DNA from 4 places in the Brucella tritici genome. Region 3 is predicted to be linked to each of the others. Evidence: predicted binding sites of a transcription regulator. Region 3 holds the regulator's gene; each other region holds the start of a gene.

Region 1 (7,857 bases), 160 kb from region 3:
ACACCATCCAATCGGTCGGGACGGTGTTTATCGTGGTAATTGCCGCGCAAATCCTTCACCTGTGGATGATTGATCGATACCGATCAAACCGACCTGAATAGCAAAAAGCCGGACACTGGGCCCGGCTTCCAACAACTTTCTTTGCCTCCCGCTTATTCAGCAGCCTCTGAACTGCGCTTGGGACGGCGTTCCAGCAATTCCTTGAGGAAGTGGCCGGTGTAGGAGCGCTTCTCCTGCACGATGTCTTCCGGACGGCCCACGGCGACAATCTCGCCGCCGCCATCGCCACCTTCCGGTCCAAGGTCGATCACCCAGTCGGCAGTCTTGATGACTTCGAGATTATGCTCGATCACTACGACCGTGTTGCCCTGTTCGACCAGTTCGTGCAGCACTTCCAAAAGTTTTGCCACGTCGTGGAAGTGCAGGCCGGTTGTCGGTTCGTCCAGAATATAGAGCGTACGGCCCGTTGCGCGGCGCGACAGTTCCTTGGCAAGCTTCACACGCTGCGCTTCACCACCCGAAAGCGTCGTCGCCTGCTGGCCAACCTTGATATAGCCGAGGCCGACCTTGACGAGCGTTTCAAGCTTGTCGCGCACCGCAGGCACGGCGGAGAAGAATTCCGCGCCTTCCTCGACCGTCATGTCCAGCACATCGGCGATGGACTTGCCCTTGAACAGGACTTCCAGTGTTTCGCGGTTGTAGCGCTTGCCGTGACAGACGTCGCAAGTCACATAGACATCCGGCAGGAAGTGCATCTCAATCTTGATGACGCCATCGCCCTGGCAAGCCTCGCAGCGTCCGCCCTTCACGTTGAACGAGAAGCGGCCCGGCTGATAGCCGCGCGCCTTGGCTTCGGGCAGACCCGCGAACCAGTCGCGGATCGGCGTGAAGGCACCGGTATAGGTTGCCGGATTGGAGCGCGGGGTGCGGCCAATCGGCGACTGATCGATATCGATCACCTTGTCGAGGAATTCCAGCCCCTCGATACGGTCATGCTCTGCCGGATGCTCACGCGAACCCATGATGCGGCGCGAGGCGGCCTTGAACAGTGTTTCGATCAGGAAGGTGGATTTGCCACCGCCTGAAACGCCAGTGACGGCGGTGAAGGTTCCAAGCGGAATATCCGCCGAGACATTTTTCAGGTTATTGCCGCGCGCGCCCACCACGCGAATGCGCTTGGATTTCGAAATCTTGCGGCGTTCCGCCGGGACGGCAACTTCCATCGCGCCTGACAGATATTTGCCGGTCAGCGAGTTCGCATTGGACATCACATCCTGCGGCGACCCTTGAGCGATGATCTTGCCGCCATGGACGCCAGCCGCCGGGCCGATATCGACCACATAATCTGCGGTCAGGATCGCGTCTTCGTCATGCTCGACCACGATGACCGTATTGCCGAGATCGCGCAGATGGCGCAGCGTGTCGAGAAGACGCGCATTGTCCCGCTGATGCAGGCCGATGGATGGTTCGTCCAGCACGTAGAGCACCCCGGTCAGGCCGGAGCCGATCTGCGAAGCAAGACGGATACGCTGGCTTTCACCGCCCGATAGCGTGCCGGAATTGCGTGCCAGCGTCAGATAGTCGAGGCCGACATCATTGAGGAACTGCAGCCGCTCGCGGATTTCCTTGAGGATGCGGGCGGCAATCTCGCGCTGCTTGTCGTTAAAGCTGCTGTCAATGTCGCGGAACCAGGCATCGGCCTTGCGGATCGACATTTCCGTGATCTCGCCAACATGCTTCATGCCAACCTTAACCGCCAGCGCTTCCGGCTTCAGACGGTAGCCGTTACAGGAGGGGCAGGGCGTCGAGGCCATGAAGCGCTCGATATCTTCACGCGACCAGGCGGAGTCGGTCTCCTTCCAGCGGCGCTCCAGATTGGGGATCACGCCTTCAAAAGGCTTCGTCGTCTGGTAGGAGCGCAGGCCGTCATCATACTGGAAGGTGATTTCCTTGCCCTTGGTGCCATAAAGAATAGCCTGCTGTGCTTCTTCCGAAAGATCGGCCCAGCGTGCGCCGATCTTGAAGCCATAGGCTTTGCCAAGCGCTTCCAGCGTCTGATTGTAGTAGGGCGACGAGGACCGCGCCCATGGAGCAATCGCGCCATCCTTCAACACCGCCGTTTCGTCGGGAACGATCAGGTTCGGATCGATGGCCTGTTGCGTGCCGAGACCATCGCAGGTCGGGCAGGCGCCGAATGGGTTGTTGAACGAGAACAGGCGCGGTTCGATTTCAGGAATTGTGAAACCGGAAACCGGGCAGGCAAACTTTTCCGAAAACAGAATGCGCTCGTGCGTTTCGTTGGCGGACTTGTTGGCAGCACCGCCTTCAGCCGTCTCTTCCGGCGGCAGAGGCTTGTCGGCAAACTCGGCAACGGCCAGACCTTCGGCAAGCTTGAGGCAGGTTTCAAGACTGTCGGCGAGGCGGGTCGACAGATCAGGACGCACCACGACACGGTCCACCACGACATCGATGTCGTGCTTGTACTTCTTGTCGAGCGCCGGAACGTCGGCGATTTCATAGAAGGTGCCGTCTACCTTGACGCGCTGAAAGCCCTTCTTCTGAAGTTCCGCCAGTTCCTTCTTGTACTCGCCCTTGCGGCCGCGAACGATGGGCGCGAGGATATAAAGGCGCGTGCCTTCTTCCAGCGCCATGACGCGATCAACCATCTGGCTGACCGTCTGGCTTTCGATGGGAAGGCCGGTCGCCGGCGAATAAGGCACGCCCACGCGCGCAAAGAGTAGGCGCATATAGTCGTAAATTTCGGTGACGGTGCCGACCGTCGAGCGCGGATTGCGGCTCGTCGTCTTTTGTTCGATAGAGATTGCGGGCGACAGGCCGTCGATCTGATCGACATCCGGCTTCTGCATCATTTCGAGGAACTGGCGCGCATAGGCCGAAAGGCTTTCGACATAGCGGCGCTGACCTTCCGCATAGATCGTGTCGAAGGCAAGCGAGGATTTGCCCGAGCCGGAAAGCCCCGTCATTACGATCAGCTTGTCGCGAGGCAGATCGAGATCGACATTTTTCAGATTGTGTTCGCGCGCGCCACGTATGGAAATGAATTTCTGATCGCTCATTCCGCGTCCTGCCTGCTCATGATGCCATGGATAAACTGGCGCCGAATGATGAAACACGTCGCGCCGGTGTCTAATATGGGGTGAAACCCTCCAATAAGAAGGGGGCTCCGGTCATTCATCGGTGCACTCTTATCATTAGAACAAATATCGAACAACCAGCCTTCTGATAGGCGATACGAAATGTGAACGCAAGAGCGTTGACTGTCACTCCTGACAGGAGCAGACTAACCTTACTCGCTGATAGCGGAGAGGTGCCGCGGTGGGATGACACGGCATCGGCAAGAGGTCCGCAGGAGGCGGGGAGACCCTGTAGGGAGGTAAAGGAGCATGAGTCCACCTGACTACGTTGCCTAGCTTTCACAGAGATGAAAGCACAATCCGTTTCGGTCGCGGCAGCATCTTTTCGCAAGGAATGATGCCTCGTTGATCGAAAGTGTGATTGCCGACAATTTGAATTTGCGCGGAATGCAAATGGCCGTGCGCCTTTGTGATCCGAAAAGACCTGCCGACGAATTAATGTCGACACATGAGCATTGCTCAACCCCCTAAGCCCTGCGCGCCAAAGATACAGTGAGCGGCAGGGCTTTTCCTTGGAAGCTGATCCGGTTTGCGAAGCGCAAACAGCCATTGCTTCATGAAGGTGACCGGCAAAGCTGTTTTGAAATTATGGCAGATGCAGTTCTGACCCGATCTGGCCCTGAAATAAGGAAAACTGCATTTTCAGCACAGGAAATGGTGCAAAAAACCACTGGAATTTGTGGCGAGCGCAAGGCTTTTTCATGTCGGAAGGTTGCATTTTGAACAAAACAAGAACATAAACTCTGTGGACATTAACAAATTCGCCGACCCGGATTGAGCACGTTTTGAGCCAGTCCTGTAAGGTGAACACATGAGTTTCTGGTGATGGCGCATCGTTGCGCCTGATCTTTCATTTGGAACGTGCCTCTTGTCCGTGCGAAGCTGTGCGGAAAGAGTGTGCATGCAAGACCCGGAGTAATTTTTCGATGGCTGGTAGCGTCAACAAAGTCATTCTGGTCGGCAATCTTGGTGCCGATCCGGAAATTCGTCGTCTGAATTCGGGCGATGTGGTTGCCAATCTGCGCATTGCAACGTCGGAAAGCTGGCGCGACCGCCAGAGCGGCGAACGCAAGGACCGCACCGAATGGCACAGCGTTGTCATTTTCAATGAAAACCTTGCCAAGGTCGCCGAGCAATATCTGAAGAAGGGCGCCAAGGTTTATATCGAAGGCGCACTCCAGACCCGCAAGTGGCAGGATCAGAACGGCAATGACCGTTACTCGACGGAAGTCGTGCTGCAGAAGTTCCGTGGCGAACTGCAGATGCTCGATAGCCGTGGCGAAGGCGGCGGCGAAGGCCGTTCGTTCGGCGGTGGCGGCGGAAATCGCAACCAGATGTCCGACTATTCCGGTGGCGGCGGTGACTTCGGCTCGTCCGGCCCGTCTTCGGGTGGCGGCAGCGGCGGCGGTTTCTCGCGCGATCTGGACGACGAAATCCCGTTCTGAGAACGGATATAATCCAGTTTATAAGTAAAGTATGATAAGGCGCTGTTTTACAGCGCCTTTTCTGTTGGCTTCATAGTTTCAAAATCGATGGGCTTGCAGTGTCGCGTTGCGATCTCAAGCCCCTCAAAGCGACTTTTCGCCTGATATAATCTGCTCGCCATCTTCTTTGGTGAATGATGTGACCGGGTTTTCCAGAATATCCAGAACCAGTTCGGATGGGCGGCAAAGCTTCGTGCCGCGAGGCGTCTCGACAATGGGCCGGTTGATCAGGATCGGATGAGCCATCATGAAGTCGATCAGCTCGTCATCGGTCCATTTGGGATCGGACAGGCCGAGGTCGGCATAGGGTGTGCCTTTCTCACGCAGCAGCTCGCGCGGCGTCACGCTCATTGCCGCCAACAGGCCGACCAGACGGTCCCGCGTGGGCGGATTCTGCACATATTCGACTATGACGGGCTCTTCACCACTGGCGCGGATCATTGCCAGCGTATTGCGCGAGGTGCCGCATTTCGGATTGTGAAAAATAGTGACGGTCATCAGGAGTTTCCTGTCTGTGTTGAAAGCACCATGCGTGGTTGGCACCAGCATGGGTCAGTTCATATCATTCATCTGCGGGTCGCCGGGATAAGTGTCGATAGAAAACTCCATATTATCGGCTGAAAACCTTGTCAGCGAATACTGGATGGGCACACCGTCAGTGTTCACATTGATTGCCTTGGCCGTCAGCACAATGGCGCCGGGCGAAAGCTTCAAATGTTTCAGATCATCCGAATCCGCATGGCGGGCGGATATGATTGTCGATTTACGGAAGTAGTCGGCAACCCCTGCTTTTCGGAAAGCCACGGTTATTGAACCGCTTGCCGCATAATCCTCGGCGATTTCCGGAAATTGTTCGGCACTGATCCAGAGTGTTGCGCGCGAGAGGGGGCGTCCGTCGGCACTATGCAAGGTTTCCAGCCGCATGACTGGGGAACCGGGTTCGATCTCAAGAGCCTCGGCGATATCCGGAGAGGCGGGCGTAGTGCCGGAAGCAAGCAATGCGCCCTGCATGTCCCGCACCTGTGAAGCCAGCGACTGCGAGATACGGGTACGGCGTCCAATCTGGTAGGTCAGGCGCTTTGCATTGGCAACAAAGGTGCCGCGACCTTGCTCGGCACGCAGCACGCCCTCCTGCGTCAGCGCGGCAATGGCACTGCGCACCGTATGGCGATTGACTCCAAACCTGTAGGCAAGTTCCATCTCGGCAGGCATGCGCGCACCGGACTGAAGCTTCCCCGCCATGATATCGCCGCGTATCTCGTCGGCAATCTGCCGCCAGATCGCCACACCGCTGTTTCTCTCAATTCTTCTGGTCTTTGTCATCAACTGTCATCGTCCTGTCATTGGCAGGGTGTATTCATTCTGGTATTGTATAGTTGTCTATATAACTAGACAAATCCGAAGAGTAAGTCAACAAGATCTCAAAGGGCAGGGAAGCTCATGTACGGTACGGAGCAGAGTGCGAAGGGAGGCGGAGCCGGTTCCGCCACTGAAAGCAGAAAGGCGCCAGATCCAGTTCAAGCCGCAAGGCAGGCGAGCATGGCGATTCTTGCGCGTGCAAGTGGCGAAGAACTGCAAGCCTTCTGGCAAGCATGGTCGGACAAGCCTGAATTCGAGGTTCTGCGCGGACCGGAAACCGGTCTTGTAATGCTGCGTGGCCGCATTGGCGGCGGCGGCGCGCCCTTCAATGTCGGCGAGGCAACGGTGACGCGCGCTACGGTGCGGCTCTCCGACGGCTCGGTCGGTCACTCTTATGCACTTGGTCGCGATCAGGAAAAGGCACGCCTTGCCGCTCTTTTCGATGCGCTGTGGCTGGATGAAGGCCAACGCAATGCGGTGGAGACGCAGGTGCTGAATGTCTTGCGCAAGCGGCTCGCCGACGCCGACGCCACGCTGCGCAGCGAAGCTGCCGCCACCAAGGTTGATTTCTTCACAATGGTCCGGGGAGACAATTAATGCTTCCTTCTTCTGTAAACAGCACTTCCTCCGCGTTCGAGGGCGGCTTTGCCGATCCGGTGACGGATGCGCAGTCGGCATTCCATGCCGTCATGCATGCCATGGCCAATCCCGGCCGCATCTATCCTCTGGCTCGCGCAGCCACCCCACCGCAGCCGCTGACGCCTGAACTGGGCGTGATTGCAGCAACTCTGCTCGATCACGACGCGACGGTCTGGTGCGATGCCGCGATAGCTGCCGATGAAAGTGCAACCGCCTGGCTTACTTTTCACACCGGTGCGCCGCGTGTCGATAATACAGATGCCGCACAATTCGCTCTGGTCAGCAATGTTTCCCTGCTGCCGTCTCTGGCAGAGTTTTCACAGGGCGACGCCGAGTTTCCTGATCGTTCGACAACCGTTGTCCTTGCTGTTGTGTCGCTGACAAGCGGGCAGGGTTTTGTGCTCAAAGGCCCCGGTATCGATGGTGAACGTGCGCTTCACGTTGAAGGTCTGCCGCAGGACTTCATCAATCAATGGCGCGAGAACGGTGCGCAATATCCGCTGGGCGTTGATCTTGTTCTGGTCTGCGACGGTGCTGTTGCAGCGCTTCCCCGCACAACGCGCGTAAGCAATCTGGAGGGCTGAAAATGTATGTTGCCGTAAAGGGTGGTGAAACAGCCATCCGCAATGCCCACCGTCTTCTCGATGATCGCCGTCGCGGCGACCGCTCGGTCCCGGCATTGCGTCTCGATCAGATTGTCGAGCAGCTTGCGCTGGCGGTCGATCGCGTCATGGCCGAAGGTTCGCTCTATGATCGCGAACTGGCCGCACTTGCCGTCCGTCAGTCCCGTGGCGATCTGATCGAAGCAATCTTTCTGGTGCGCGCCTACCGTACCACCTTGCCGCGCTTTGGCTATTCCCGCCCGATGGAAACAGCCCAGATGCTGATCGAGCGTCGCATTTCGGCGACCTATAAGGATTTGCCCGGTGGCCAGCTTCTGGGGCCGACTTTCGATTATACGCATCGGCTTCTTGATCCGGATCTGGCAGGCGACGTGGCCGTGCCGGAACCGGAAATGCGTGAAGCTGAAATCCAGGAAACTCCACGTGTAACCGATATTCTCGGTGTCAACGGGATGATCGAGGATGACGGTTCTCTGCCGGAAGGTCACGAACCGGGCGACCTGACCCGCGAACCCTGGACATTTCCGATGGAACGCGACCTGCGCCTTCAGGCACTGGCGCGTGGCGACGAAGGCTTCCTGCTGGCGCTCGGTTACT
Region 2 (7,857 bases), on a different contig from region 3:
TCCGGAAGCAGACGCAGCACTTCTGCTCACAATGATAGGTCTGGGCAATGTGCTGATGCAAATTCCACTAGGCCTCGTCAGCGATCGTATTTCGGATCGCCGCAAGCTTCTGCTTTTCTGCGCCACAACGGGCCTGATCGGTATGATCGCCCTGCCCTATCTCATGCTGCACTGGTATCTCATGGCGGCGATCCTGTTCCTTTGGGGCGGCGTAGTGGCCGGGCTCTACACAATCGGCCTCGCGCATCTCGGTTCTGAATTGACCGGGCGCGAACTGGCATCCGCCAATGCTGCCTTTGTGTTCTGCTATGCCATCGGCATGCTTGCGGGACCGCAGGCCGTTGGCGTCGGCATGGACATGCTGGGACCGAAGGGATTCCCGATGACACTCGGCGTGTTTTTTGCCGCATATGCACTGTTTGCGGCGGGAAGACTGCTTTTGCGGAAGAAGCGGGCTTGACTTTTCGCCGCCAATACGTAGTGTCGCGCCAAATTTCCGCTGCCGGATGAGATTACCGGAATCGCTGGAGGTTTCCATCCATTGAGCATGATCCCGAAGATTGGGAACCGGTTTTCGGGATCATGCTCCGGCAAAGATACAGAGCAGGTAATTCGATATGGCCAAGGCTACGACGATCAAGATCAAGCTTTTGTCGACCGCTGACACCGGCTTCTTCTACGTAACGAAGAAGAACAGCCGCACGATGACGGAAAAGATGACAAAGACCAAGTACGACCCGATTGCGCGCAAGCACGTCGAGTTCAAGGAAACGAAGATCAAGTAATTCGTTTCGGGTCGTCATCGACAAGACGATTGAAATAAAAAGCCGTCTCTCATGAGACGGCTTTTTTTGTTTCCAAGCTTCGTTCAATCCTCAGGCTGCTGAGGAGACGATACGGTTACGGCCAGCTTTCTTCGCCTGATAAAGCGCAGCATCCGTCCTGGAGAAAAGCGCGTCGGCACTATCCCCCACCAGTCTCAGCCCTGCAATCCCCATGCTGATGGTCAGGTTGACCTTGTGCTTGCCATTGGCGACCGCGAATGGCATGTCTGACACGGCAATCCGAATTCGTTCGGCAACAGCCTTCGCGGCCTCTACATCGCTGTCTGGCAGCACCACGACAAATTCCTCTCCGCCGTAGCGACACATGAGATCCATCCCACGGATGTTCTTGCGCAGGCGGATCGCAAATTCACGAAGAACATCATCACCGGCATCATGCCCGTATTGGTCATTGATCCGTTTGAAGTGATCGAAGTCGAGCATGATGATCGACAATGGCCGCTCGCGCCCCATGGCGCGGGTCAGCAGGACAGGCATATGCGTATCGAGATAACGGCGGTTATGCAGCCCTGTGAGGCTATCCGTAACCGCCATGGTGATGGTGCGGTTGAGGCTTTGTCGCAAAAGGTCGTTGTAGCACTTCCGTTTGATCTGGGTTCGCAAGCGCGCAAACAGCTCCAGCTTCTCAAGCGGGCGCATCAGATAGTCGTTTACGCCAAGCTCCAGCGCGCGCACCACGAGCGCTCCCTCATCTTCCCGTACGACGAGAATGATCGGCACCAGCCTGGTGCGCTCTATGGTTCGCAACTGCGAACATAGACGAAGCGGATCGTAATAAGTAAAATTGGCTGAAACGACGATACTGTCGTAATCCGTATCTATCGCCCGGATCAAAGCCGTGTTGGCGTCGCTGGCCACATCGACACGATAGGTCTCCCCAAGAATGAGACGAAGTCGCGCAGCTGCCAGCTCATCTTCATCGACAACGAGAATGCGCGCCACCTCGTCCTTATCAGCATAATCCCCCCCCATTTTGCTTGCCAGCAGCGTTTCCACCTCTGTATCGGCAATAGTGCCCGTCCGCTGGAAAAGCTCGTCAGAGACCAGCTTCAGCCGCGCCAGACTCTTCACACGTGACAATAACTGAAGATCGCTGACCGGCTTCGACAGAAAGTCGTCAGCACCTGCTTCGAGGCCGCGAATCTTGTCCTCCGCGCTGTCAAGCGATGTCACCATGACAACGGGAATATTGGATGTACGGGGATCATCCTTCAAGCGACGGCATACTTCAAAACCGTCCATCTCAGGCATCAGTACGTCGAGGAGGATAACGTCAATCTGCCCACCCAGGCAAAGCTCGATGGCTTCAGGACCGCTAAAAGCCGTCACAACCTCATAATATTCCGAGAGGAGCCTTGCCTCGAGGAGCTTTACATTGGAATCCACATCGTCAACGACGAGAATTCGTGCAGTCATGATGCCCCTCGCCCTAATTTCCGCTAAGCGTCGCCCAGATAGGATTTGATTGTTTCTATAAAGCGGGGCACCGATATCGGCTTGGAAATATAGGCTTCGCAGCCACCTTGCCGAATGCGTTCCTCATCCCCCTTCATGGCAAATGCCGTTACCGCAATGACCGGAATGTGCCGCAACTCGTCATCGTCCTTCAGCCATTTCGTGACTTCCAGTCCAGACACTTCAGGAAGCTGTATGTCCATGAGAATCAGATCGGGCCGGTGTTCACGCGCGAGATCGAGCGCCTCGAGCCCATTTCTCGTCCGGATCGTCTCATATCCGCTGGCTTCGATAAGATCGCGAAACAACTTCATATTGAGTTCGTTGTCTTCGACGATCATCACGCTTTTCGGCATCGAAAATTCCTTGGTCTTATTCCCTGCAGCAACCCGGCATTTGCTCGATTTTCTTATCCGCCAGAAAGTCCCCACTTCTTAGACTGCGGATAGTTTAACCTCATTTCATTGATGAAAGGCAAATAATTCCATTGTTCCTCGAATGAGCGACCGTTACACATTCGACGAAGCAACAGAAAAAGCGGAGAAACCACATGAAAACGCTGATGAGCCAAGCGGATGCGGAAGCGATCGCTATCGAAGCGTTGGCATGGCTGGCGCAAGACAAGGACCTGCTGCCTCGCTTCCTCGCTCTGACAGGCATTGAGGCTACGTCGATCCGACAGGCAGCACGTGAACCTGGCTTTCTGGCCGGTGTATTACAGTTTTTTCTGACGCATGAGCCGACGCTGCTGCGCTTCTGCGAAGAGGCCGACCGCGATCCGGCAACGATCGAGAAAGCCTTGTCATATTTGCCCGGCGGCCTGAACCAGCACCTTTAGCGAAGACCTCAATCTGCAATTTAAAAGCCCGGCTGAACCGGGCTTCTTGGTAATTATTCAGCAGCAGGATTTGCCGCAGAAACCTCGGCTTGGTCCGACACCGACAACACGTTCAACTCGTGCTGCTTGCCATCACGTGCCGTCCAGGAAATTGACTGGCCGGGCGCAAGGCCGATCAGCGCAGTGCCGATAGGTGTCAGAATCGAAATCTTGCCCTGCGCAATATCCGCTTCGCCCGGATATACCAGCGTCACCCGGCGCTCCTGCCCATCATTGGAACGAAACTCCACGGTAGACCCCATGTGAATCACGTTCTGTGGCAACCGCTTCGCAGGAACGACTTTCGCGCGATCAAGTTCGACCATCAACTCTTCGGCGATCTCCTCGAGACGTTCCGAAACATTGGTGGCCAGCCCCATCAGACGCTCATAGTCGATTTCGCTGACAACGATATTGGGCTTCTTGCGATTCTTTCCGCTCATGGCGAGTGCTCACTGCTGTTGAAAGGTAATAAATCTCCGTGCTGTTTCTGCACGAAGCCGTTCAGATTGATTTTGGTGAAAGCGCTTATTTGAAATCCGCTTTTGGACAAGCGGCGTACCGTCCCCCGGAGTTCCCCTGCGCTAGGCAGAACTCGAGGGTAGCTATCCCGTGATCGGATAAACCCGATGAAGTATGGATGCAAAACGGTTGTTCATAGTGCTAAACTTGGTGATATTCCCGGCAATGTCAAGTGTAAGACCAACCAGGGGCACATATCCCCATGGCACTTCAGCCTTTCGATGCTATAAAAGGATGTTCCTTTTATGTTCATCAATCGGGTCGTCCTCATGGCTGACACCACTGCCCTCAACAGTTCGGAAAAAGGTGTATGCCGCGATTGCCTTGCGCCGCAGAAATCGGACACAAGCAGGCGATGCCATGCATGTGGGAGTCCTCGCCTTCTCCGTCATAAGGAGCTGTATAAGCTCTCACTGGCACATATTGATTGCGACGCTTTTTATGCATCGGTTGAAAAGCGGGACAATCCGGAACTGCGGGACAAACCGCTCATCATCGGCGGCGGAAAGCGCGGCGTCGTGTCGACGGCCTGCTATCTCGCCCGAATTCATGGCGTACGATCTGCCATGCCCATGTTCAAGGCGCTGGAAGCATGTCCCGACGCCGTTGTCATCAAACCAAACATGGAGAAATATGTTCGCGTGGGTCGCGAGGTGCGGCAGATGATGCGTGACCTGACCCCACTTGTTGAGCCTCTATCCATCGATGAAGCTTTTCTGGATCTGAGCGGCACGGAGCGACTCCATAAGGCGCCACCTGCAATCGTTCTCGCAAATTTCGCCAAGCGCGTAGAGGATGAAATAGGCATCTCCGCCTCGATCGGGTTGTCCTATTGCAAGTTTTTGGCCAAGGTTGCGTCTGATATCGAAAAACCGCGCGGGTTTTCCGTTATCGGTAAAGCAGAAGCTCTGACGTTTCTGCGCAACCGATCCGTCAGCACCATCTGGGGGGTCGGCAAGGCTTTTGCCGCCAAACTGGAAAGTGACGGAATTAGATCGATTGGCCAGCTACAGACGATGGAGGAAGGAGCACTCATGAAAGCCTACGGCACCATGGGTCAGCGCCTTTACCGTCTCTCCCGAGGTCAGGACAGCCGGAAGGTAGAGCCGGACCAGGACATGAAAAGTGTTTCAGCGGAGACAACCTTCAACAGCGACCTGTCGGAAGCAAACGATCTCGTTCCTGTTCTTCGCGCACTCGCCGAAAAAGTCTCGCGGCGGCTAAAAGCGGGTGAGATAGCCGGACGCACCGTCGTTTTGAAACTGAAGACCCACGATTTCAAATCACGTACCCGCAACCGTCAGCTTTCCGATCCGACCCAGCTTGCAGACAGAATCTTTCGCCACGGATTGCAACTGCTTGAAAAAGAACTGGATGGAACGCGATTTCGCTTGCTAGGAATTGGAGTTAGCGAGCTTTCTTCAAGTGATCGCGCCGACCCACCCGATCTCGTAGACACTCAGGCTACCAAGCGCGCTGTCGCGGAAAATGCCATCGACAAATTGCGAAACAAATTCGGATTAAGCGCCGTCGAAACCGGCTATACCTTCTCCAAAGGCAATCTGGCACGCCCGCAGATGCCGCCAGATCGAGACGACCAGCAGTGAATTTACAAAGCACGAAGAAACCTTTGTAGAAATTTCCTACATTTGCCTCTAACGGCTTGACGAGACCGGTCTGTATCAATATTGGAACGGACCAAGGCGTTGCCAATTGATTTGGCACCCGCCCTACGGAAGGCCTCGTGGCGGAGTGGTTACGCAGAGGACTGCAAATCCTTGCACCCCGGTTCGATTCCGGGCGAGGCCTCCAATTTTCTCATAATATATTCAATAAGTTATGCGACTTGGCGTCAATATTAGCCCTGCTGGCCTTGTCGCATCATGCTGCGAATTGATTCCCATAAATTACAATGGGTTATAAAAAAAGTCCGGCAAATCCGTACGACATGGAAAGCAACATGCTCGACTCTGTTTGCCCCCTCTCGCGAACAAAACACAAACATCGGAAGGCAACCCAATAGCGTCACAAACATGCTTGGTGGCGTGTGTGCCCGCGATCAGGTCCGGCGATGTTATCGCCATGGCATGGAAGCCCAAGCGCTTATCTCTCCAGGCTTTCACCCAGCTCACTGCGAGACAAAAGATTGCCTTAATTCAAGCAAACATAGAATTATTCTAAGTTGGAGAAATTCTATGTCACGCTCCGAATACACCCCCGTTCAGAAGTTTTTGCATTGGACCGTTTTTGTCCTGGTTTTGTGTGCTTACCTCATTACGTTCGGCGAAGACTTCTATTCACGAGGTTCACCGGAACGGGTAACCGTGTGGTGGTTACACTTCTCATTGGGATTATCGCTGCTCGCCTTTGTGATCTGGCGGCTATTAGCCAGAGCCACGTCAACTGTGCCGCCACTCCCAAGTTCGATGACACACTTAGAAAAGACCGCTGCCAAGTTTGCACATCACCTCCTTTACGCTCTTCTAGTGTTGATTCCGGTGCTCGGTATCTGGCTTGCTGAATTACGGGGTAATGAGTTGTCATTCTTCGGACTATTCAAGATTCCGCAATTCATAACCCCTGACCGAGAACTTGCGGGTTCTGTCAAGGAAGTTCACGGTTTTCTGGCGAATGCCATTCTGATCGTAGCAGGCCTACACGCACTTGCGGCGGTCTGGCACCAGTTCTACAAAAAGGATAACGTTCTCAAGCGGATGCTTCCGTAGTCCTAACGTTGAGGCTTATCGGTTACGAGCCTTCACCAAAATCCAAATCAGGACGACCATCACGACGAGCCCAATCGCGAAACCGACAAGGCCGCCATAAATTGCGCCGTAACTCCCCCCGATTAATGCACCGACGCCAGCTCCTAAAATCAGGAGAATAAGTGGTGGCATGCAACCGATCATTAGAAAGCCCTTATAGAATATCATCGTTGTAGCCTACCCGCACCTGACAGGCGAATTTGGGAGAACCAACCCTTCATACATCCCGCCTATTATTGACCATCCTCACAAGCTGCGGCCTCATATTCTCGTGAAGAGAAAAGGGCTCGCGGGTATAACGCCTGTTAAGAGTAACCGGTGTTCCGACTCCACGTTGTCCCGCCTTCTTGATCTGTGATTGCCTATCCGGCAGTGTAATATGAGTCTGAAGTCTGTTGTCGGCCAGAACCAGACACGACATTGCACAGCGAGTACGCTCAGACGTATCGATAGCGTCCTTGCCACCGCAAAAGGATCGAGCGATGCCTTTCATTTACATCGTAACAGATTGTGAGTTTGACGGCCCCGTACCAGGGCGACACTCAATGCTGTCGTTTGGTTCTGTAGCTGTAGCCGATACAGGAGAGGTTCTCGGAGAGTTCGAGGCGGTCTTGGAACCTCTTCACGGGGCAGAAAACGATGCGGCGACCATGGATTTTTGGCGCAGGCACCCCGAAGCATGGGCCGCAGCAACGGAGAATGCGCAGCCACCAGAAGCTGTCATTTTGCAGTTCGTCTCTTGGATAAAGGCGTTTGATAAAGAACCTATATTCGCAGCTCATCCGGTTTCACTCGATGGGCCTTGGTTCGACCACTATCTGAAAACGTTCACCGGTAGGTCATTGTTTGAGGGGCCTTGGATTACAGACCGGCTCTTCCGGTATGCCCCGCTTTGTCTGATGTCCATGGTCGCTGGAAAGACCGGTCGAGATTATTGGAATTGCGACGTAGAGCATTATCCATCTGAATGGCTCGGCGACATCGAACACACGCACCGCGCCATTGATGATGCACGAGGTTATGGCAACCTGTTGAGTTTTCTGCTCAGACAGAAATGATCGCTCGACGCCCGCTGATGGAGCGAAATGCCCCTCCCGTCTTGGCGGCGGATTTCGAAGATTCTAAAGCATCATGGTCAAGTTGCGACCAGGACACGGCTTATTGTTAAGAGGACATTGCATATTGTTAATATGGCGCTTTCTATCCGTGTAACTTTTTCTGTGAGATAGTAATCGGCATGAGAACTCGTACACTCATCCGGGCCAAACATTCGGCAACAACAGCGCTGAGAGCACTGTGCCTTCTCGTGCCAATCGTTGTCGCCCTTGTGGTTGTCTATTTAATTGTGGCTTACGACACGGACCGGAATACAGTCCAAAATACCGGTATACCC
Region 3 (7,857 bases):
GAAGATGCGCTCAAGACCTATTTTGACGCGCACAAGGACGAGTATAAGGCACCGGAATACCGGAAAATAACCTATGTGAAGCTGGAGCCGGCTGATATTGCAGATCCGTCTGCCGTCACACAGGACGAAATCAACGAATACTATGAAAAGAACAAGGACCGCTTCAGCACGATCGAAAAGCGTACTATCGAGCAGTTGAGCTTTGCCGATGACGCCGCAGCTGAAGCTGCCCAGCAGAAAATTGCCGCTGGAACGAGCTTCATCGATATCGGCAAGGAACAGGGCAAAACAGAAGACGACCTGAAGCTTGGCACGTTTGAGAAATCCGCCATTCCTGATCAGGCCGTTGCCGACGCAGCTTTTGCACTGGAAGAGAATGGCGTGAGCCCGGTGGTGAAGGGCGGCTTTGGTCCAGTTATCCTGCGTGTGACGCAGATCGAACCGGCTCATGTGAAGCCACAAGCCGAAGTTGAAGGCGAAATTCGCACCACGCTTGCCAACAATATCGCAGCAAGCAGCATCAGCGGCATTCATGATTCTTATGAGCAGGACCGTTCCGACGGCGCATCAATGGCTGATGTGGCAAAGAAGCTAAGCCTCAAGTCCGTCATCGTGGAAGCCGTCGACGCCGAAGGTAACGATCCTTCTGGTAATCCGGTGCAGCTGCCAAACTCCGAAGCGCTGCTTTCTGCTGCCTTCCAGGCCGACCAGGGTTTTGACAACGACGCCCTGACCATGGGCAATATTGGCTATCTCTGGTACCAGATTGATGGTGTAACTCCGGCACGCGACCGTACGCTCGACGAAGTCAAGGACAAGGTTGCAGCGGCGTGGAAGGGCGAAGAAGCAGTCAAGCGTCTCAACCAGCGCGTAGACGAGCTGAAGAAGCGTCTTGACGGCGGCGCGACACTCGACGCGATCGCTACAGAGCTGGGCGTCGAAAAGCAGACCAAGCGTGGTATTGTTCGCACCACCAACGATGCCGATATCGGAACAGCGGCGGCGGCGCAGATTTTCCGGGGAGCGAATGGTTTCACCGGTAGCGCTGCTGCACCTTCGGACGATGCCCAGATTCTGTTCAAGGTTGTTGAAGTAACCGAACCTGCTGGAGCAGGCCCGGAAGCTATTCCGGAACAGCAGCAGAAGTATCTGGCGACATCACTCTCGGATGACGTTCTCGAACAGCTCGTCGGCGAATTGCAGAAGCAGTACCCTGTGAAGATAAACCAGACCGTCATTAACAACGCTCTGGCGTTTTAAGGATGGTGGGCATTCAAAATGGCTGATCTAAAACCTTATATTGCGAAAGCTGCTGCTGGAGAGCCGCTTTCGCTCGAGGATTCCAGGGCCGCCTTCGACATCATGATGTCGGGCCAGGCAACACCGTCGCAAATCGGCGGACTGCTGATGGCATTGCGTGTACGCGGTGAAACCGTGCCGGAAATCGCCGGTGCCGTTGCCTCCATGCGCTCGCGTATGTTGGGAGTTTCCGCTCCCGACAATGCAATCGATATTGTTGGAACCGGTGGCGATCAATCAGGTTCATACAACGTCTCAAGCTGCTCGGCGTTTGTTGTTGCTGGCGCGGGTGTTCCCGTCGCCAAGCATGGCAACCGTGCCCTCTCCTCCCGCTCCGGCGCAGCCGATGCGCTAGCCGCGCTCGGTATCAATATTGAGGCAGACGCGAGCATCATTGGTCGCAGCATTACAGAAGCCGGTCTTGGCTTCATGTTTGCGCCGATGCACCATTCTGCCATGCGCCATGTAGGCCCTTCCCGCGTTGAACTCGGCACACGCACCATCTTCAATCTGCTTGGCCCTCTTTCCAACCCGGCCAGTGTCAAGCGTCAGCTTGTCGGGGTATTCGCTCCACAATGGCTCGTGCCGCTGGCTGAAGTGCTCAAGGAACTGGGCTCCGAAGCAGCTTGGGTTGTCTATGGCGATGGTCTCGACGAAATGACTACCGCGGGCACGACACAGGTTGCTGCCCTCGAAAACGGTCAAATCCGCACCTTTGAGATCACACCGGAAGAAGTTGGACTCCGTCGTTGCGATCCGGCAGAACTGAAAGGCGGCGAGGCTTCGGTAAACGCCAAGGCTCTGCTGGGTGTGCTTGAAGGCGAGAAAAACGCCTATCGAGATATCGTTCTGCTCAATTCGGGCGCGGCGCTCGTCATTTCTGGCAAAGCGGAAAATCTGAAAGAAGGCATTGCACTCGCTGCGCAATCCATCGACAGTGGTGCAGCACTTGCTGTTTTGCAGAAGGTGATTGCCGTTTCGAACGACAAGGTCGCCTGACTGAAAGGATTAAGTCATGTCCACCGACATTCTGCGCAAAATCGAGACTTACAAGCGCGAAGAAATCGCCGCTGCAAAGGCCGAGCGCACAGTCGCTGATTTGAAGGCACGAGCGCAGGACCAGGAAGCGCCGCGTGGTTTCCTCAAGGCATTGGAAGCGAAACGAGCCACCAGTGAATTCGCGCTGATCGCCGAAATCAAGAAGGCAAGTCCATCGAAAGGCCTGATCCGCCCTGATTTTGATCCGCCCACACTCGCAAAAGCCTATGAAGCCGGTGGTGCTGCATGTCTCTCTGTTTTGACTGACACGCCTTCATTTCAAGGAGCACCCGAATTTCTAACGGCAGCTCGCAACGCTTGCAGTCTCCCTGCCCTACGCAAGGATTTTCTGTTCGATACCTATCAGGTACACGAAGCCCGTAGTTGGGGTGCGGATTGCATTCTGATCATTCTGGCGAGCGTCGATGATGATTTGGCGAAGGCGCTCGAAGATACTGCATTCGAACTCGGCATGGATGCACTCATTGAGGTGCACGACGAAGCCGAGATGGAACGCGCATTGAAGCTTTCATCGCATCTGCTCGGCGTTAACAATCGCAATCTGCGTACATTCGAGGTCGATCTGGCCGTTTCCGAACGCCTGTCGAAGATGGCTCCTTCCGATCGTATTCTGGTTGGTGAAAGCGGCATATTCACACACGAAGATTGCCTGCGTCTGGAGAAGTCGGGAATCGGGACATTCCTTATCGGCGAGAGCCTGATGCGTAAGGCAGATGTCGCAGCCGCGACGCGCGAGCTTCTGACCGGCAAGGCTTGAACAATGACGTCCAAGCTTACGCATATCGACCAGACCGGCGCTGCCAATATGGTGGATGTTGGGGCCAAGGACGAGACGGAACGTCAAGCCATGGCCGAAGGATCGGTCAAAATGAAGCCGGAAACGCTGGCGCTCATTCTGGAAGGCAATACCGCGAAGGGCGATGTCATCGGCACGGCGCGTCTGGCGGGCATCATGGCGGCCAAAAAGACCTCCGACCTGGTTCCCCTCTGCCATCCGCTGATGCTGACCAAAGTAGCTGTTGAGATTGAACCGGATCAGGCACTGCCCGGTTTGCGCGTCCGCGCACTCGCCAAGCTCAAGGGACGTACCGGCGTGGAAATGGAAGCCCTCACCGCTGTTTCAGTCACGTGTCTTACGATCTACGACATGGCCAAAGCCGTCGACAAGCATATGGAGATCGGCGGGATCCGTGTTACCGAAAAGAGCGGCGGCAAGTCAGGTAACTGGAAGGCATAAACCGCTAAACTTTGCGCTGGATCAATTGTTTCGCACGGATTCCATGATCTAGACGGGTCTACAATTCAGTTCGAGAGGAAACGCCATGTCCCTTCTCCCCGTCGATGAAGCTCTGGCCCGCATCCTGAAATCCGCAGAGCCGCACCGCACAGAACAAGTCGCTTTGTCAGATGCGGGTGGGCGTGTAGTTGCAACACCTGTATTAGCACATTTTCTGCAGCCGCCTTTCGACGGGTCGGCCATGGACGGTTACGCCCTGATCGCACCAAACGACATCTCTTATCCTGTTGAGTTCGATATCATCGGCGAATCGGCAGCGGGTAATCGCTTCGAAGGTGAATTAGGGATTGGACAGGCAGTTCGCATTTTTACCGGTGCGCCACTGCCCACAGGCACGGACACAATTGTCATTCAGGAGCACACTAAGCGTTCGGGTAACCGGCTAACCGTTCACGAAGGAATAGAGCCAGGACGGCATATACGCCGCGCGGGCCTCGATTTTTCGCCCGGTGGTATCGTCATTCCGAGCGGGCGTGAGTTGGACGCCGCTGCACTGTCGCTGGCAGCGGCCAGCGGTAATGCGAAGATCGGCGTATTCCAAAAACCAAAAGTGGCAATTATTGCGACCGGTGATGAGCTGGTTCCTCCCGGTCAAACACCCGGAAAAGACCAGATTGTTGCATCGAACAGTGTTGGAATTGCCGAGATCGTAAGGCGAGCTGGCGGAACGCCACAAGATAAGGGAATCATTCAAGATGATCCCGCCAAAATCGAACAGGCAATAGCCGATGGCCTGCAAAGCGGCATCGACATTCTGGTGACTATCGGCGGCGCTTCCGTCGGCGACCGGGATTTTGTGCATGGAGCATTGCAGAAACTGGGCGTCAATCTCGACTTCTGGAAGATCGCCATGCGACCCGGAAAACCCCTAATGTATGGGCGCATCGAAAAGAACGGCAAGATCGTCCATGTCATCGGCCTGCCGGGTAATCCTGTTTCGAGCCTCGTCTGCAGCCTTATTTTTCTCCGTCCTCTTGTGGCCAAGCTTGCCGGAACCAGCCTAGATGCGGATATTCGACCAGCAAAGCTCGGTACTGCTCTGTCTGCAAACGATCATCGCCGCGACTATATTCGAGCTACCATCGAATCAGGTCCGGACGGAATGCTGATCGCAAAGCCGTTTCCACTCCAGGATTCGTCTATGCTTTCCGCTCTCGTCGGCTCGAAAGCACTTCTCATCAGGAATGAGAACGCTCCAGAGGCCGCAGTCGGGGATGATTGTCGTGTCCTCATGCTATAGATTGAGTATGAATCTTGGCTCCCACTAAAGCATGAGAAAATCGATCTAACTCATGCTAAAATATATCTTATTCAGATCTGGCACTAAAGTGTCGTATCAGTGATCGCCCCGTCCTGAAACATTCCGTTCAATCTCACCTTGAGCGTTAATGGTTTTAAAACCATTGCAGAACAAGACTGGAACATATAGTGTTCGTTCTGGTTTTGTTTTTCTCGATTCTTGGCCGGGAGGGTGTCGCGCATGTTAACCCGTAAACAGCACGAGCTTCTGCTGTTCATTCATGAACGTCTGAAAGAAACGGGCATTCCGCCATCTTTCGACGAAATGAAGGAGGCGCTCGATCTGGCTTCAAAATCGGGTATTCATCGTCTGATTACCGCTCTGGAAGAGCGTGGTTTCATTCGCCGTTTGCCAAACCGGGCACGCGCACTTGAGGTGTTGCGTCTGCCGGATTCCATCGCCCCCGGGCTCAATTCACAAAAGAAGTTCGCTCCCAGCGTTATCGAAGGCAGCCTGGGCAAAGCCTCGCCGCCGCCACCGTCGCGCCCTGCCCCTGTGGCGACGAATGACGACACGACTGGAACTGTATCCGTACCGGTTATGGGGCGAATTGCTGCTGGTGTGCCTATCTCCGCGATTCAGAACCAGACTCATTCCCTCAGCCTTCCACCCGAAATGATCGGCGCGGGCGAGCATTACGCGCTTGAGGTCAGAGGCGACTCAATGATCGATGCGGGAATTTTCGACGGAGACACGGTCATCATCAAGCGTGGCGAATCCGCGAATCCGGGTGAAATCGTAGTCGCTCTCGTCGATGACGAAGAAGCCACGTTGAAGCGCTTCCGCCGTAAGGGCGCATCTATTGCCCTCGAAGCAGCCAACCCTGCCTATGAAACACGGATCTTTGGCCCCGACCGAGTCCGGGTTCAAGGCAAGCTTGTCGGCCTGATCCGCCGCTACTAGTGGATTGAATTTGACGTTTGATACTCTTCCGAGATCAATCCCGTTTCAAACGTCAAATTTGAAAAACCCACTAGATTCATAAAATCACTAGTGGTCTTTTTGATTCCAACATTTGCTCAGCGCTCATATCCGAGGGATGCAAATGTCGGAATCAGACCACTAGAGCGCATCACGAAAAGTGTGAAGCTGCTCTGCACAGGGATATACATAAAGCAGAAAAATCAGGCATATTCATAGTTCCGTTTTAGCTGGAAGCGCTCGAAAGTCATTCGCAGCGATTTGCGTCGTCGTCGGAATCTGATGAACAGATCGCTGCATTCTTGGCTGGTCGGGATTTGGGCTTGTACTCGCGTTCGGCCAAGCCGCGTGCCGCACGCGAATGGATGCGATGCAAATGCCAAGGACGGCTCGGCACATCGACTGCATATGTCACTCGGTCGCCCGGCTGCAAGTTGGAGATTAGCTGGCTCGGTTCGGGCTTAGCAGTTTCATTCGCCCCGCCCGATACAGTCATAATAGATCGGCTTTTATCTGGTCCTTCGCCAAGCCTGATCTCGACTGTCCCCTTCAGCGCCAGATCGCGTTTGCTGATACTGAGCGTTGCGGAGCGACGGCACGTAATGTCCTTACCCGGAACGGCGAGAATAACCACATCCCCGATATTACAGGCTATCTCCTGCATAGCGACATCTGTCGTATAGGCTAGTGTGCGACTATCACGCAAAGTAATCGTGCACAATCCGTCATCACATTCGAAGCCGCTATAATTGGCCTGCTTCTCGTTTTTAACCGAAGGCGGCGAAACAAACTCCTCGACCAGATAAGCGGTTTTCCAATTGTCGATCGTAAACTGTGACGGTCGATTTCGATTAACCGCGAACCTCCCATCCGCCAATCGAACCCCGACCAGTTTAGCGTCTTCAGAGATCACGATATCTGGAAAAGGTTCACGAACAAAAACCACCAGTCCCAAGATGATGAAAGGCAGTGCCAGCGCTTTCAGTCTGGTGGAAAGCACAACGAGCAGAACGAGCGCAACAGTCCAGAGGAGAAGTGTAGGCGCGGGCATCGCTCCAGGATTACCATCGGGCGACCAAGTTGCAACGAAGGCAGCAATGTGTCTGACGGCCCAAATCCCCCAGCCCATGACCTGCAAGGGCATCCAGTCAAGCTGCACTGGCATCAAAACGAGACTGAAAACGGCAAACGGCATAACGAGAATAGCGATTACAGGCTCGGCAAGAACATTTCCCACCAGACCGAACGGCGCAGTATTGTTAAAATGATAAGCGGCAAAAATTCCGCTGGCCAATCCCGCTATGAGAGAAGTGCCTGCTGCTGCCGTGACTGGTTTCAGAATTCTACCAGCAAAGCCATGAGGAGCCTTGGCACGCTTTTTTGTGCCAATGTGCCTGTTTCTGTTGTACTCGCTCCACCCGGCGTAACCGGCAATCAATGCCGCCGTGGCTGAGAATGACATTTGAAAACTTGGTCCCAATATTTCATGCGGGGAAATGGCAATCATGGCGAGAGCTGCAATAGCCAGATTGCGCATGCTGATGGCCGCACGGTCCACCAGCAAGGCCCCAAGCATGACCGCAATCATCACATAGCTTCGTTGTGCAGCAACATCCGCACCGGACATGGCAAGATAGAAGGTACAGCTTAGCAGGGAGAGAAATGCCGCATATTTCTTCACGGGATGCCGCACACTAAACGCCGGAAACAGCGCGAAGAGAGACCTCAGTGACAGCATGACGACTCCGGCCGCAAGCGCCATATGCAAACCGGAAATCGACAAGATATGTGCAAGCCCCGCCTTGCGCAGATCTTCGTTCGTCTGCTCGCTAATCCCCGCCCGCGTGCCTGCGACAAGTGCTGAGGCGACACTGCCATCCTCCCCACCTATCACTTCCTCGATTCGTTCAGACACCCGAACACGCAACATGGCAATCCATTGGGAAATTTCCGCAGTCAGTTCATCTGGCGGAGAAACCAT
Region 4 (7,857 bases), on a different contig from region 3:
CCTCAACGACATCTTCACGGTAACGGTCAACATGGCCGGTCTTCCGGGTATTGCCGTGCCTGCCGGTATCAATGACAAAGGCTTGCCGCTCGGCCTTCAGCTTATCGGACGTCCATTCGAGGAAGAGACCTTGTTCCAGGCAGCGCATGCCATTGAGCAGGCTGCCGGACGATTTACTCCGACAAAGTGGTGGTAAAAGCCGACTTTCTTATTCGCCGGGGTTTCCCCGGCGAATTTGTCTCTATGTCCGCATTGGCGGTCAGGGCCTGGCGTATTGCGGCTCGCGATATTGAACTGAGCGCGGAAGGCCAAAAAGCGTTGGAAGCCAAGTTCCAGCGCGATCTCCAAGAGAATGCGGACGGTGTTTTGGCTGCTGAAAGGGCCGGGGCACTTGCAGGTTGGGGTGCCAGGGTACCCCAAAGTAATTACATTTCCGATTTATGGGTCGATCCACCGTATCACGGGCAGGGAATTGGCAGACAGCTTCTTGATGCCCTGATGGTGAAAATTCTGCTTGATGGTTTTGATGAAGCACAGATCGGCACGCATGCGGATAATCTGCCTGCGATCAATCTTTATAAAAAGGCTGGTTTTCAGATAGACTGGCAAGGGGGCGAGTGGTCGGAGAGTTTCGGGAGGACTGTCGAGAAAGTCAGAATGCGCGCCGGTCTTTGAAGGCCAACTCCGCGCAACCGTTGCCGAATGGTCTATCGCGCCTATCCTTCCTTGGAGTGGACAACATCAGGAGGAGGGCAAGCGATGTGGATCATGCTGACGGAAGTGAACGGCGAAAAGCTCGCGGTGAATTTCAATCACGTTCTTTCTTATAACGCTTATGGAACCGGCACACGCATTGTGACACTGAGTACGGATCAGACCTTCTTTGTCAAAGAGTCGATTGAGGAAATTGAAGCCAAGTTAGGCATCGACGTGAAAGCCTGAATCTTTCTTTTATCAGTGACTTAAATAGCTTTATTGAAAAAGAAAATGAACGGCATCGCCCTTGCGAACTGCCGTTCATCCGGTCTGCATTTTCAGGCACATTTCGTGGTTCGCTGAAAATGCTCTATCTTCTTGTTTTTAAGCGCATATCGTTCCGAAAACCGGTCCCATTTTTCAGAGCGCACTCTAGATATCAAGCTCTTCGACAAAAGCTGCACGGTCCTGAATGAAACGGAAACGAGCCTCCGGCTTTGTGCCCATCAGTTCATCGACGGTGTTGCGGGTTTCATCGACATATTCTTCGTCCACCTGAACACGCAGAAGCGTGCGCTTCCTTGGGTCCATGGTCGTCTCTTTGAGCTGTTCGGCGCGCATTTCGCCAAGGCCTTTGAAACGACCGATTTCGACTTTGCCACGCCCGGTGAACACGGTCCGTAGAAGCTCGTCCTTATGCGCTTCATCCCGCGCATAAGCGACCTTTCCGCCTTGGCTCAGGCGGAAAAGCGGAGGAACTGCCAGATAGAGATGGCCGTTGCGGATCAGGTCGGGCATTTCCTGATAGAAGAATGTAATGAGCAGCGATGCGATATGTGCGCCATCGACGTCGGCATCGGTCATGACGATGACGCGATCATAGCGCAGATCGTCTTCCCGATAATTCTTGCGCGTACCGCAGCCGAGAGCTTGCACCAGATCACTTATCTGCTGGTTTGCCGTCAGCTTCTCGCGTCCGGCGCTGGCAACGTTCAAAATCTTGCCGCGCAATGGCAGGATAGCCTGATTGGCGCGGTTACGCGCCTGTTTGGCTGAACCACCTGCCGAGTCACCCTCGACGATGAACAGTTCTGCACCGGCAGCGGCATTCTGCGTGCAATCGGCAAGTTTGCCGGGCAGGCGCAGCTTGCGCGTCGCACTTTTTCGGACGGTTTCCTTTTCCTGACGGCGGCGCAAGCGTTCGTCGGCGCGGTCGATCACCCAGTCCAGAAGGCGAGAGGCTTCCTGCGGGGAGGCGGCAAGCCAATGATCGAACGGGTCACGGATTGCATTCTCCACGATGCGTTGTGCTTCGACGGTGGCAAGTTTGTCCTTGGTTTGACCGACAAACTCCGGCTCGCGAATGAAAACCGACAGCATCCCCGCTGCCGATACCATCACGTCATCGGTCGTTATGATCGAAGCGCGCTTGTTGTTGGTCAGTTCCGCATAGGCTTTCAGCCCCCGCGTCAGGGCAATACGCAAACCTGCTTCATGCGTGCCGCCATCGCCGGTCGGGATAGTGTTACAATAGGAATGGACGAAACCATCCCCACCAAACCACGAAACTGCCCACTCGACAGCGCCGTGGCCACCCTGCTTTTCGGTCTTGCCTGCGAAAACCTCACGCGTGACCTGATGTTCCTTACCGAGCGATGCCTCAAGGTAATCCTTCAAGCCGCCGGGGAAGTGAAACACGGCCTTCTCGGGTGTTTCCTTCTTTGGGTCGAGCAGGGCAGGATCGCAGTTCCAGCGGATTTCAACACCGCCGAACAAATAGGCCTTCGACCGTGCCATGCGATAAAGACGGTGTGGATCGAACTGTGCCGTCTTGCCAAAAATATCAGGGTCCGGATGGAAGCGCACGCGAGTGCCACGACGATTGTGCACTTCACCGAGCTCTTCCAGCCCGCCTTGCGGGATACCGCGCGAGAATCGCTGGCGATAAAGACGGCGATTGCGTGCGACTTCCACTTCCAGCACGTCAGAAAGGGCATTCACCACCGAAACACCGACGCCGTGCAAGCCGCCTGATGTTTCATAAGCCTTACCGTCGAACTTGCCGCCCGCATGCAGTTTGGTCATGATGACTTCGAGCGTGGACTTTCCGGGAACCTGCGGATGTTCATCCACCGGAATGCCGCGTCCATTGTCCGAAACCGTTACAAACCCGTCGGCATCGAAGCTCACTTCGATGAAATTGGCATGCCCTGCGACAGCTTCGTCCATCGAGTTGTCGATGACTTCGGCGAAGAGATGATGCAACGCCTTTTCGTCTGTGCCGCCGATATACATGCCGGGACGCAGGCGAACCGGCTCCAGGCCTTCCAGAACGCGGATAGATGATGCGTTGTAGTCGTCGCCTGCCGATGAAGCAGGTGGCGCCTTGGTCGTCACCGGCTTTGGAACAGAGAGCGAAGGCGCTGCCACTGGCTGCGCAACAGGCTGTGGTGCTACAGGTTTTTCCCCCTGACGTCCCTGTTCTTGTTCCCGTTCTCGGGCCCGGGCATTGTTGACCACTCTCGAGAAGAGATCGTTGCTATCGTCCATCTGTTCCGAAAAGCTCTCTATCTGAATTTCAGGAGGTCTGCGTCGAGCTCGCTCGCCATCGACCGGAAAATACTGTTCGCGAATCACCTAAATCATGCCATGTGCGCTCGCGAAAGGCGAACAAAGTTCGCTTTACGTTCCATTTTCGCACGGCTTTTTCAAAGGGTTTTGTTCAGAACCGAAATGATTTGCACCAGAAAGAAGGCGAAAGTCAAACAAGTGGGATATTTCCGATCAAATTGGATGGAAACGCTACCACAGTTCGCATAGAGCGATAGCGGGGAATATTCAGAATACCGAGAGTTTGAAATGCAAAACAGCGCGACAAGTGGCATGGAAGCGCACGTAAAGGGCATGGCGATCATGGTGCTCTCGGTGCTTTTGCTACCGTTGATGGACGCCATCGGCAAATGGCTCGCCATGGTGGACAACATGCCTCCGGCCACTGTCACATTCATGCGCTTTTTCATTCAGTGCTGGCTGATGTTCTTTATTCTCCTCATTGTCGGTGGTTTCGCTGCACTGCGAACACAATATCTGGCGGGAAATCTCATCCGCGGCGCATTGATGGGGTTCGGTGGGCTCTGCTTCTTCACGGCGGTCAAATATATGCCGCTGGCCGATGCGATGGCCGTCTTCTTCGCCGAACCGCTTATTCTGACGCTCTTTTCGGCAATTTTCCTCAAGGAAAAGGTGGGCTGGAGAAGGTTCAGCGCAGTCGGCATCGGTCTTATCGGCACGATGATCGTGATCCAGCCGAGTTTTGAGATCTTTGGTGCTGTTTCGCTTCTACCGCTGGCGACAGCCGTAACCTTCGCAATCTACCTGATCCTGAATCGCAAATACGGTGCCAAGGAAAGCCCGCTTGTCATGCAGTTCTATGCGGGTGTTGGTGGCTGGATGTTTGCCGGGGTCGCCATGATTTTCGGAACTGCTGCGGGGCTCGGTGACTTGAGTTTTGGTCTGCCGCACGGCATTCAGCCTTGGCTTCTTCTGCTGCTTCTGGGAACGATCGGAACCGTCAGCCATTTGATGGTCGTGCAGGCGTTCAAGCTGGCCCCGGCATCAGTGCTGGCCCCGTTCCAGTATCTGGAAATTGTCAATGCTGTTCTGGTTGGCTTGATCGTGTTCGGTGATTTCCCGACGCCATCGAAATGGTGCGGGATCGCGATTATCGTCGGGTCCGGGTTCTATGTTTTCATGCGCGAGCGCCGCGTGAAAGCCGACGCTGTCGCTTGAGACCGAGCTAGAGCGGTTCTAGTTAAAACGGAATCGTGGGACCGCTCTATCTCTTTATTTTACGCATTCCCCAACGCAAAACCGCTTCGCACTTTTGCTGGAAATGCCTATTTCAACTGACGGGGTCCGAAGACCGTCTCGAAGGCTTTTCCCAAAGCGACGTCCATGTCGCCCATTGTTACCGGCAATCCGAGGTCTACAAGGCTGGTAACGCCATGTTCGGAAATTCCGCAAGGAACGATTCCCGCATAGTGGCCGAGATCTGGTTCGACATTGATGGCGATGCCATGAAAGCTTACCCAACGACGGAGGCGGATGCCAATAGCCGCGATCTTGTCTTCGCACATGCCGCCATTGGCAAGGCGTGGCTTTTCCGGCCGTGTAACCCATACGCCGACACGATCCTCACGACGTTCGCCTTTGACGTTAAACTCGGCAAGGCTCTCGATGATCCATTGCTCAAGAGCTGTTACAAAAGCGCGCACGTCCTCACGGCGGCGCTTCAGGTCGAGCATTACATAGGCCACGCGCTGGCCTGGCCCGTGATAGGTATATTCCCCGCCGCGTCCCGTGTTGAAGACAGGGAGACTGTTCGGGGTCAGGAGATCGTCTGCATTGGCGCTCGTCCCCGCTGTGTAAAGCGAGGGATGCTCGACCAGCCACACGAGTTCATTGGCGGTGCCTTCCCGAATGGCCTGGACGCGCGCTTCCATGAAAGCGAGAGCCTCTTCATAATCCGTCAGCCCTTCGGCAACGACCCAATCGACGGGAGCCGCATCTGCAATGACAGGCAGGAAATAGGCTTCCAGCGCATCGCGCTCACGCGACTTTTGTGAAGCTGTCTGGAAAACGGGGGAAGCGGAATTATTCGTCATGATGGCAGCATATGGCGGTTTTGCAGTGTAACCGCCAGATGTCAAAATGCCTCTCCGATCAATGAATCGCGAGCGGCACTTCCTTTTCACAGCGATTGCGCCCTGCCTGTTTGGCCCGATAAAGAGCACGGTCTGCGGCGTTGACGAGATGGCTATAGTCCGGATGACCGTTGAATGCAGCCACGCCGATGGACAGCGTGACCGTCTGACGTGCGCCATCCGGAAGGTTCAATGGCTGATGCGCAATCTGTTTGCGCAGTTCTTCGCCAATTGCAAAAGCCTTGTTCTCGTCGGCCTCTACGAGGGCGACGAGAAATTCTTCGCCACCATAGCGGAACACGAAGTCGCTCGGGCGGCAAAGCGACAGGATCGCTTCAGCCACCTGTTGGAGAACGGCATCGCCACTGCTATGCCCGTATGTATCGTTGATGTTCTTGAAGTGATCGATGTCGATCATCAGAACACTCAGATTCATAGCCTTCTGCGAGGCCATGCGTACCTCGCGGGTCAGGATCGAAGGCATGAAACGGCGATTGAGCGCGCGCGTCAGTGGATCGCGTCCTGTTTCCATGGCCGCCGCCGTCTGAAACAGCTCGGACAGCAGGAATTTCACTTCACCGATCTTGGTTTGAAACAGTGCGAGCGAAGCGGGGAGTTCAGCCGGGTTATCTTTGCGAGCGTTGCTGATAGCAGCCAGCAGCACTTCATCAATATGGTCTACGTTCCGGCGGATGTTCTCCAACGTGCCGGAGTTGGAAAACATCAGATCGGCCTTGTGCTGCAACCACAGCCCGAAGTCTGAGCTTGCGAGCGGGTGAAGCGGACTGTCGGAATTGCCATAAAGGTTGAAGAGAAGCGACTGGCTCCATTCCATAAGCGCTGCACGCTGCGATTCGCGCTCCAGCGGAAAATCATGGCTTAGCGTGAAAGCCCGATAGGCTTCGTCGGTCTGGGCGCTTTCGCGCGCATCTTTCACAAAAGCCTGGCTCATGATTTCAATCGCGATGTCGATGGCATTACTGACATGCACGATCAGGCGCGCCAAAGCCTCGCGTGATACAACCTCCAGCTCCAACTGACGAACGATTTCGTTTTTGAGCAGGCGCGCGCCCTGCATGACGACGTGGATCGGCACGTCGATACGGGCGTGAACTTCGCCAACCTTGCGCTGTTCGCGAATGAAAGCGTCAACATCGTCAGCGGTTCTCTGGAACATTTTCAGCAACCAGTCGCTTAGCGAATTATGCAGGCGTTCCTGCACCATTTTCTGGGACAGAAAAATCGCCGCGTCGCGGTTGCTCATAAGGCGGTCGTAAAACACGCCGACAAACTGTTCGCGGTGACGGGCGATCAGATCACGGAGAATGATAGAATGTTCTTCAGGCAAGCTGCGAACCAGCTCAACCCATTCGGTCTGGGTTGCGCCCAGTCCGGTTTTCGACCCCCATGCAGTGTCGAGTTCAGAGGTCGAATAATCCATGTTCATGCTCCTTGCGATAGCCGCAAGGCTCCGCCCGCGACCGGTGCGGAACCGGTGCCGGATTGGCTTCGCGGATCGGAGATTCTGCGGTTTGCCCTTGCTAGGAAGGGACTATGTGCGAATTCAATTGGCTTCTAATACCCCGACTTTCTTAAAAATTCTCTCTGCAAAGCGTCTAGTCACTCATTGGGGTAATTAGGGGCGCTTTTTGTAAAATTGCGGTCGAGATTGATAGAGCGTCGTAAGATTAAGTGACTTTACGAAATGGCTGATTGGCCTACCTATCTGCGGGCAAGATTCCAATTCTGGCCAACTCTGGAAAGGAACCCGGAATGAGATTGACGTTACTTTCTGCGGCGCTCGCGCTTTTCGCAGTGACCGCTTCTGCTGAAGCGGGTATGCCCGTTGCTCCAGCAGTACCGGCTGTTGCCGTTGATGGCGTTGGCTCTGTCATTCAGGTCGATTATCGCTGCCGTCGCGGTATGGTCCGTACACCAAGCGGCCGCTGCGTTACTGATCGCCGTTGGCGGGATGATCGTCGCGGGTGGGACCGCCATTCACCACGCTACGAACGTGATCGCCGCTGGCGCCATGATCGCGACCATCGTCGCGATCGCGTTTATATCGAGCCGCGTCGTCGCGGCCCGCATAACTAAAAAGAAAGAGAGCAGCGATTTCGCTGCTCTTTTTTATACCGGCTCGGTTCGTGTGCCGGAAAGACTATCAAGTTGCGGAAATACATCCGACGTCATAGGGGCCAATACGTCAATCACCAGTCCGTCTGGCGCAAAGTTGATATCGCATTTGGCCCTGAGTTCGGCTGTGAGAACGGAATAGAGCAGTCTCTGGCCGAAGCCACGGCGGGTAGGGCGTTCGACCGCAGGTCCTCCGTCTTCAATCCAGCGCATATGGAGTTTCCGCTCGCCCTGCCTTTCGACGACATCCCAGCTGAATTGGACTGTGCCGTTTTCGTTGGAAAGCGCACCGTATTTTACGGCATTCGTTGCGAGCTCGTAC

What was found. Region 3 encodes LexA, which represses DNA repair genes until DNA is damaged. Its sites were predicted from a motif close to TGTTCNNNNTGTGTTCNG; they were not measured.
Positions count from the first base shown of each region.
Region 1: a site for LexA is predicted at 3,875-3,892, ahead of ssb (single-stranded DNA-binding protein). Genes of this name have one in related genera too.
Region 2: a site for LexA is predicted at 3,935-3,952, ahead of F9K94_RS15735 (DNA polymerase IV). Genes of this name have one in related genera too.
Region 4: a site for LexA is predicted at 3,371-3,388, ahead of parE (DNA topoisomerase IV subunit B). Genes of this name have one in related genera too.

Region 1 is NZ_WBVY01000001.1:454,073-461,929, forward strand. It holds gene F9K94_RS02285 (hypothetical protein) at 1-101, shown strand, start outside; gene uvrA (excinuclease ABC subunit UvrA) at 153-3,077, opposite strand; gene ssb (single-stranded DNA-binding protein) at 4,082-4,600, shown strand; gene arsC (arsenate reductase (glutaredoxin)) at 4,724-5,137, opposite strand; gene phnF (phosphonate metabolism transcriptional regulator PhnF) at 5,192-5,965, opposite strand; gene phnG (phosphonate C-P lyase system protein PhnG) at 6,080-6,595, shown strand; gene phnH (phosphonate C-P lyase system protein PhnH) at 6,595-7,221, shown strand; gene F9K94_RS02325 (carbon-phosphorus lyase complex subunit PhnI) at 7,224-7,857, shown strand, end outside.
Region 2 is NZ_WBVY01000004.1:249,450-257,306, forward strand. It holds gene F9K94_RS15705 (MFS transporter) at 1-460, shown strand, start outside; gene rpmG (50S ribosomal protein L33) at 618-785, shown strand; gene F9K94_RS15715 (PleD family two-component system response regulator) at 876-2,261, opposite strand; gene F9K94_RS15720 (response regulator) at 2,285-2,656, opposite strand; gene F9K94_RS15725 (DUF3572 domain-containing protein) at 2,851-3,138, shown strand; gene rnk (nucleoside diphosphate kinase regulator) at 3,192-3,620, opposite strand; gene F9K94_RS15735 (DNA polymerase IV) at 3,969-5,306, shown strand; tRNA gene F9K94_RS15740 (tRNA-Cys) at 5,438-5,511, shown strand; gene F9K94_RS15745 (cytochrome b) at 5,895-6,425, shown strand; gene F9K94_RS15750 (3'-5' exonuclease family protein) at 6,947-7,522, shown strand.
Region 3 is NZ_WBVY01000001.1:617,860-625,716, forward strand. It holds gene F9K94_RS03055 (peptidyl-prolyl cis-trans isomerase) at 1-1,260, shown strand, start outside; gene trpD (anthranilate phosphoribosyltransferase) at 1,279-2,298, shown strand; gene trpC (indole-3-glycerol phosphate synthase TrpC) at 2,315-3,115, shown strand; gene moaC (cyclic pyranopterin monophosphate synthase MoaC) at 3,119-3,595, shown strand; gene F9K94_RS03075 (molybdopterin molybdotransferase MoeA) at 3,681-4,895, shown strand; gene lexA (transcriptional repressor LexA) at 5,136-5,858, shown strand; gene F9K94_RS03085 (ComEC/Rec2 family competence protein) at 6,124-7,857, opposite strand, start outside.
Region 4 is NZ_WBVY01000004.1:224,744-232,600, reverse strand. It holds gene gatA (Asp-tRNA(Asn)/Glu-tRNA(Gln) amidotransferase subunit GatA) at 1-196, shown strand, start outside; gene F9K94_RS15625 (GNAT family N-acetyltransferase) at 190-675, shown strand; gene F9K94_RS15620 (flagellar FlbD family protein) at 760-942, shown strand; gene parE (DNA topoisomerase IV subunit B) at 1,129-3,246, opposite strand; gene F9K94_RS15610 (DMT family transporter) at 3,556-4,485, shown strand; gene lipB (lipoyl(octanoyl) transferase LipB) at 4,593-5,360, opposite strand; gene F9K94_RS15600 (GGDEF domain-containing protein) at 5,419-6,840, opposite strand; gene F9K94_RS15595 (hypothetical protein) at 7,173-7,496, shown strand; gene F9K94_RS15590 (HWE histidine kinase domain-containing protein) at 7,530-7,857, opposite strand, start outside.